Regions from separate parts of the Stutzerimonas sp. FeSN7 genome, predicted to be linked through region 1. Evidence: predicted binding sites of a transcription regulator. Region 1 holds the regulator's gene; the other holds the start of a gene.
What was found. Region 1 encodes FliA, which starts transcription of late flagellar genes. Its sites were predicted from a motif close to CTAAAGTTTNNNNNNNNNNNGCCGNTAA; they were not measured.

Region 1 (3,362 bases):
CATCTGCGGACCTTCACCGTTGGAAGGCATTTTTTCTTGTTTTTTCTTCTCTTGCTCGGCGCGCATGGCATCGCGGTCGTGCTGGATGCCGGCAACGCGGTCCACCTGCCCCGCCATGAGGACGAGATTGAGCAGGTTGCTTTCAAGCTCGGTGATCAGTCGGGTCACCCGCTTGATCACCTGGCCGGTTAGATCCTGGAAGTCCTGGGCCAGCATGATCTCGCTGAGATTCTGCGAAAGCTGGCTGCCATCGTTCATGCTGCGCTGCAGGTACTGGTCGATGCGCTTGACCAGATCGCGGAACTGCTCGGCATTCATGTCACGGCGCATGAAGCGCTGCCAATCGGCCGTCAGGCTCTGGGCCTCGTAGCTGACATAGTTCACCAGCGGGGCCGATTCCTCGACCAGGTCCATGGTGCGATTGGCGGCTTTCTCGGTCATTTCCACCACGTAGGACAGACGGTCGGTGGCATCGGTGATCGGTGACGGGTCGCCGCCCGTGGCGCAGGTATCCATCTCAAGCTTGACGATGGCGTTGTGCAGCTCGCGCGTGAGCTTGCCCACTTCCTGATAGAGCCCGTTGTTGCGCACCTGATTGAGCTCGTTGAACATCTGCGTCGCTTCATCGAAGCGGCCTTGCTGCAGGCTTTCAATCAGGCGGGGTGCGTTGGCCTTCAGAGTCGCTTCGAACTCTGCCAGGCTTTGGTCTGCTTGCGTCATAGTGCCCTCGCGGCGTTACTGCTTCAGCCGTTGACGCGCTCGAAGATCTTCTCGATCTTTTCCTTGAGCACCTGGGCGGTGAAGGGTTTGACCACATAGCCATTGACCCCGGCCTGGGCCGCTTCGATGATCTGATCGCGCTTCGCCTCGGCGGTCACCATCAGTACCGGCAGATGCTTGAGGCGCTCGTCCGCGCGCACTGTGCGCAGCAGATCGATACCGCTCATGCCCGGCATGTTCCAGTCGGTGACCAGGAAATCGAAGCTGCCGCTTTTCAGCATCGGCAGTGCGGTGGTGCCGTCGTCCGCCTCGGCGGTGTTGGTGAACCCCAGATCACGCAAGAGGTTCTTGATGATTCGTCTCATCGTCGAGAAGTCATCGACGATGAGGATTTTCATGTTCTTGTCCAAGTCGACCTCCGTAAGTCCCAAAATGCCTCAGCAAACCGAGCACGTCATACCGCAAACAATTGTCAATTGGCGCGCCATTCGCCGAGGCGTGCACGCAAGCGCGCAGCACACTGGCTATGCAACTGGCTCACACGCGACTCGCTGACTCCCAGCACCTGACCAATTTCCTTCAAGTTCAACTCTTCGTCGTAATACAGCGACAGCACCAGCTTCTCGCGTTCGGGCAGATTGCCGATGGCATCGGCCAGCGCCTGCTGGAAACGCTCGTCCTCCAGATCGCGAAACGGTTCCGGATGGGTGCTGCTCGCGTCTTCCTGCAGTTCGCCGTGCTCGCCTTCCTGCAGCAGATCGTCAAAGCTGAAGAGGCGGCTGCCCAGCGTGTCGCCGAGAATGGCGTAATACTCGTCGAGGCTAAGCTTAAGTTCGGCCGCAACCTCGTGATCTTTAGCGTCACGCCCGGTTTTCGCCTCGATGGCGCGGATCGCCTCGCTGACCATGCGCGAGTTGCGGTGCACCGAGCGCGGCGCCCAGTCCCCCTTGCGAACTTCGTCGAGCATGGTGCCGCGGATGCGGATACCGGCGTAGGTTTCGAAACTGGCACCTTTGCCGGCGTCGTATTTCTTCGCTGCTTCCAGCAGTCCGATCATTCCAGCCTGGATCAGATCGTCCACCTGCACACTGGCAGGCAGGCGCGCCAACAGGTGGTAAGCGATTCGCTTGACCAACGGGGCGTACTGATCGATCAGGCGGTACTGCGCATCCTTTGCCTGAGCCTTGCTGTAATACATAGCGGATCCGGCACCTGTCATTCGTGGCTGGGTGAAGCGGGGCTGATGAGGCGCTCTACGAAGAATTCGAGATGGCCCCGCGGTGTCGCCGGCAGCGGCCAGGTATCGACCTTCTGCGCGATCGCCTTGAAGGCTAGTGCACATTTCGAGCGCGGATACGCTTCATAGACCGCACGCTGTTTCTGTACCGCCTTGCGCACGGCCTCGTCGTAAGGCACGGCGCCGACGTACTGCAATGCGACATCGAGAAACCGTTCGGTAACCTTGGTCAGTTTGGCGAACAGGTTGCGACCTTCTTGCGGCGCATGGGCCATGTTGGCCAGCACGCGGAAGCGGCTGATGCCGTAGTCACGATTGAGCAGCTTGATCAGCGCATAGGCGTCAGTGATCGATGTCGGCTCGTCGGTGACCACCAGCAGCACCTCCTGCGCGGCGCGCACGAAGCTGACCACCGAGTCGCCGATACCGGCCGCGGTGTCGATGATCAGCACGTCGATCTCGTCGCCCATCTCGCTGAATGCCTGGATCAGCCCTGCGTGCTGCAGGGACGACAGTTGCACCATGCTCTGGGTACCGGACGCTGCCGGCACGATGCGAATGCCACCTGGTCCCTGGATGAGCACGTCACGCAGATCGCACTCGCCGGCGATTACATCGGCCAGGGTGCGCTTGCTGGTCAGACCCAGCAGCACGTCGACGTTGGCCAAGCCGAGGTCGGCGTCGAGCAGCACCACGCGCCGACCGAGATCGGCCAGGGCCAGCGCCAGATTGACCGACACGTTGGTCTTGCCGACGCCACCCTTGCCGCCGGTCACCGCAATCACCTGTACGGGATGCATACCCATGTTCACACGCCTATACCTTGCTGGGGCCTTTCGGCCGGCGATGCGCACGCAGGGCACGCATCTGATTCATTCTGGTACCGCTGTCGCCACATCATCCAGCCCGCCGTGACGAACCGTTGTACAACCCGGCGAACATATCGGCCATGGTTTCCTCGCTCGGTTCCTCGCCGGATTGCAAACTCACCGCACGGCTCACCAGCTGATGGCTACGCGGCAGATGCAGGTCGTCCGGAATGCGCGGGCCGTCCGCGAGGTAGGCTATCGGCAAGTGCTGGCTGATTGTGAGCCCGAGCACATCACCGAGGCTGCCCGCCTCATCCAACTTGGTCAGAATACAGCCAGCCAGGCCGCAACGACGATAGTTGTGCCATGCCGCCTTGAGCACCTGGCTCTGGCTGGTTGCCGCCAGCACCAGGTAATTCTTCGATTTGACACCCTTGTCCGAAAGCGCCTGCAGCTGCATGCGCAGCGTCGGATCGCTGGCGGGCAGGCCGGCAGTGTCGATCAGGATCACCCGCTTGCGCGCCAGCGAAGCCAGCGACTTGCTCAGGGGCTCGCTCGGATCGAGTTGCAGCACCGGTACGTCGAGGATGCGGCCA
Region 2 (3,362 bases), 370 kb from region 1:
CCCTGGTCGTACCTGATGTTCTATGTCGATGCGCACTGGCTGGGGGCGCTGCAACACGAGCTGGGGGCCAGCAGCGATGGCCGCTTCGTGCCCTATGCCGCCATTCAAAGCGTCGATCCGCGGCTGTTCGGTGCGCTGACGCAGCTTCATGCCTGCCTGACCGATCCGCAGGGCGAGACGCTGCACAAGCAGAGTCTCGCGGTCGAGTTCTTCACCCAGCTGCAACAGACGCTGGCCCCGGCGCCGCGCGGGGCGACCAGCGAGCCGCTGCGACAGCTGCGGCGCGCCGCCGACTATATCGCCGAGCATTGCACCCAGGCCCTGCGCCTGGAGGACATCTGCCAGGCCGCCGGATTGTCGCCGTCCTACCTGATCCGCGCCTTCAAGCAGCACTACGGCATGACCCCGCACGCCTATCTGCTCAACCGCCGCATCCAGCGCAGCCAGCACTGGCTGCGCCAGGGGCGCGAGCTGGCGGAGGTGGCCCTGGCCGCGGGTTTCGCCGATCAGGCGCACTTCCAGCGCACCTTCAAACGCCAGCTGGCGGCGACTCCCGGGCAGTACCGCGACCGTGTCGCCAGAGCCGCACGGCACTAGCCCAGCAGCAGATAGAGCACGCTGGCGGCCAGCAGCAATGCCATGCTCCGATTCAACCAGCGAACCCGCGCCGGTTCCTGCAGATAGCGACCAAGCAAGGCGCCGGCGCCCGCCCAGCAGGCGATGGAGGCGTAGCAGATCAGGAAGTAGAGGCCGGCGAACAGCCAGATCCGCAGCAGATCACCGTTCGCCGCGAACAGCCCCATGCCAGCCACCGACGCCAGCCAGGCCTTGGGGTTGAGCCATTGCATCAGCGCACCCTGCAAAAGCGAGGGGCCACTTGTGGCACTCTGAGGTTGCAGTCGTCCGTCATCGGCGGCCAGGCGCCAGGCCATGTAGAGCAGGAAGGCCACACCGCCCCACTGAATGCCGCGCAGCAATACCGGGGCGCGTTCCAGCAACTCGTACAGGCCGAGTCCGATCAGCAGCAACAGCAGCGTGAAACCGAGGGTGGCGCCGGCGATGTGTCGGCCGCTGGCACGCAAGCCGAACCGCGCACCGCAGTTCAGCGCTACCAGATTGACTGGCCCGGGCGTGATGGAGGACGCCAGGGCGAAGGCGGCCATCGAGAGATAGAGTTCCATGAGAAGCGGTGCCTGCCTGGATTAGGAAGGCCGCAGGCTACCCGGCGCGGGAGATCGCCTTATTGAAGGAAATTGCCCTGCCGCATTACAGGTGATGACTGCCCGGATAGGGCCGCTCTTCCTCCACCTCACCGTCGCGACCGATGACCTCCACCGACGCTGTGCGGCCATCCATGAAGGCGTCCAGGGCACTGTACATCTCGTCCTTGGTAAGGGTGCGCAGCACGGTTTCATGGGATTGCTGGTCTTCCAGCTCCCAGCCCACCGTGGTGGGTCTGACTTGATAGATGTCCATGCATATGTCCTCGCGTAGGGACGGCCCGCCACAGGCGGGTCGTTGGGGCGTTAGCTCGGCTGGTTGGAGCCGTCGATGCCCTGGATGTCCGGATCGTCCGACAGCACCTCTGGCTCGTCCGGGTTGTCCAGTCGGGTCGGCTTGTCGTCGAAATCCGGATCCTCGCCAGGGTTCTTCTCGCCGGAGTCGGTCATGGTCACATCGGGCTCCTCGCCCGCCTGCAGCTCGTCTGTTTTCACGCCTGCCTCGCTTGTCAGTGGTGGCTCGGTATCGATTGGAGGCGGCAAAAGCCGTGACGTTCGCGGCACGGCCTACCGGTGGTCCGAAGCCGGTGCAGGCCACACAACACGCCCGTCGCAGCGTCTAAAGATCGATGTCGCCAAGCCGATAGCGTCGAATGTATCGAGCATATGCCTTCCATCCTTTCTGCTCGGTCAGGAGATCCCTTGCAGCAGCCTCGTGCTCGAATCGCCTCGCAACTCGGCTTGGCGCTTGCGCTCATTCTTGCCGTGGTCATCACCGGCAGCACCGTCTTCGCGCTTCGCTCGCTGAGCGCATCCAACCTCAACACCCGGGAGCAGCATCTGGCCAGCGAAGCACGGCTGCTGGCCGATCAGTTGGCGACCTTCCACGGCACCCTGCGCGAGAACACCCAGCGCTTGAGCGGACTGTTCGAAAAGCGCTTCAGCGATGGCTTGCAGCTCGCCACCGACCACCGTATCGACGTCGGCGGCGTCATGACGCCAGCGCTCATGCATGAAGGCGCGCCACTGAACAACGATTTCAGCGTGGTCGACGACTTCCGCGAAATGACCGCCGGTGTCGCCACCGTGTTCGCGCGCACGGGCGACGACTTCGTGCGGGTCAGCACCTCGGTCACCAAGCAGGACGGCAGCCGCGCGATCGGCACCCTGTTGGACCGACAGCACCCGGCGTATCCGCTGCTACTCAGTGGAAAGCAGTACATCGGCCGCGCGTTCCTCTTCGACCGGCACTACATGACTCAGTACACGCCGGTGAAGGACCCTGCCGGCCAGGTGATCGCCGTGCTGTTCGTCGGCTTCGACTACACCGACGCACAACGGATCCAGTTCGACAACCTGGCGCGCTTTCGCATCGGCGAAACCGGCTCGCTCGCGCTGCTCGACGAAAAACGCCAATGGCTGGTCGCGCCGGCCAATCTGCGGCAGGCCGACCAGGCCGCTGCAACGGTAGCCGAGCTGATCAGCCAGAACGGCACGGGCGGCTACTGGAGCGATGCCGACCAGGAAATCTACAGCGTCGCGACCCTCTTCGAAGGCGGCCCCTGGACCGTGCTGGCGAGCATGCCGGCGGCCGAGATACAGGACGTGACCTGGAGCATCGGCGCCCGGCTGGCCATTGGCAACCTGCTGGCGATGATCCTCGCGGTTGCCGCGACCATCTGGCTGCTGCGGCACAAGCTCAAGCCGCTGGCTGCCGTGGTGCAGCAGGCGCAGGCATTGGGTGCGGGCGATCTCAGCGTCCGCCTGGACGTGCACAGCCGCGACGAGATCGGCCAGCTGGCGGACAGCTTCAACCGCATGGGTGACGCGCTGTCGGGCATGGTGTCGCGTATCCGCGGCGCCTCGGGTGAGGTCAGCCAGCGTGCGCAACTGCTGGCCGGGCTTTCCGGCGGCGCCAATGAAGGCATGGAGCAGCAGTCCGGCGAGATCACCAGCATGGCCGGTGCGGTGGAGCAATTCAGCGCCACCTCGCTGAACATCGCCGACAACATGCGCGACACCCAGCGCGTGGCGCGCGCCAATGCCGAGCAGACCCGTGTCGGCCGTGCCGCCATGGACGAGGCATCCGAGGCCCTGGCGCAGATCGCCACGGCATTGAGCGGTACCGCCCGCGTGGTGGAG

Region 2: a site for FliA is predicted at 1,840-1,867, ahead of P5703_RS05265 (methyl-accepting chemotaxis protein). Genes of this name have one in related genera too.

Annotation. Positions count from the first base shown of each region.
Region 1 is NZ_JARPMN010000001.1:1,526,196-1,529,557, reverse strand. Features, by position in the region: gene P5703_RS07145 (protein phosphatase CheZ) at 1-720, opposite strand, end outside; gene P5703_RS07140 (chemotaxis response regulator CheY) at 744-1,118, opposite strand; gene fliA (RNA polymerase sigma factor FliA) at 1,193-1,918, opposite strand; gene fleN (flagellar synthesis regulator FleN) at 1,936-2,763, opposite strand; gene flhF (flagellar biosynthesis GTPase FlhF) at 2,855-3,362, opposite strand, start outside.
Region 2 is NZ_JARPMN010000001.1:1,152,680-1,156,041, reverse strand. Features, by position in the region: gene P5703_RS05285 (AraC family transcriptional regulator) at 1-597, shown strand, start outside; gene P5703_RS05280 (LysE family translocator) at 594-1,181, opposite strand; gene P5703_RS05275 (hypothetical protein) at 1,267-1,476, opposite strand; gene P5703_RS05270 (hypothetical protein) at 1,527-1,715, opposite strand; gene P5703_RS05265 (methyl-accepting chemotaxis protein) at 1,887-3,362, shown strand, end outside.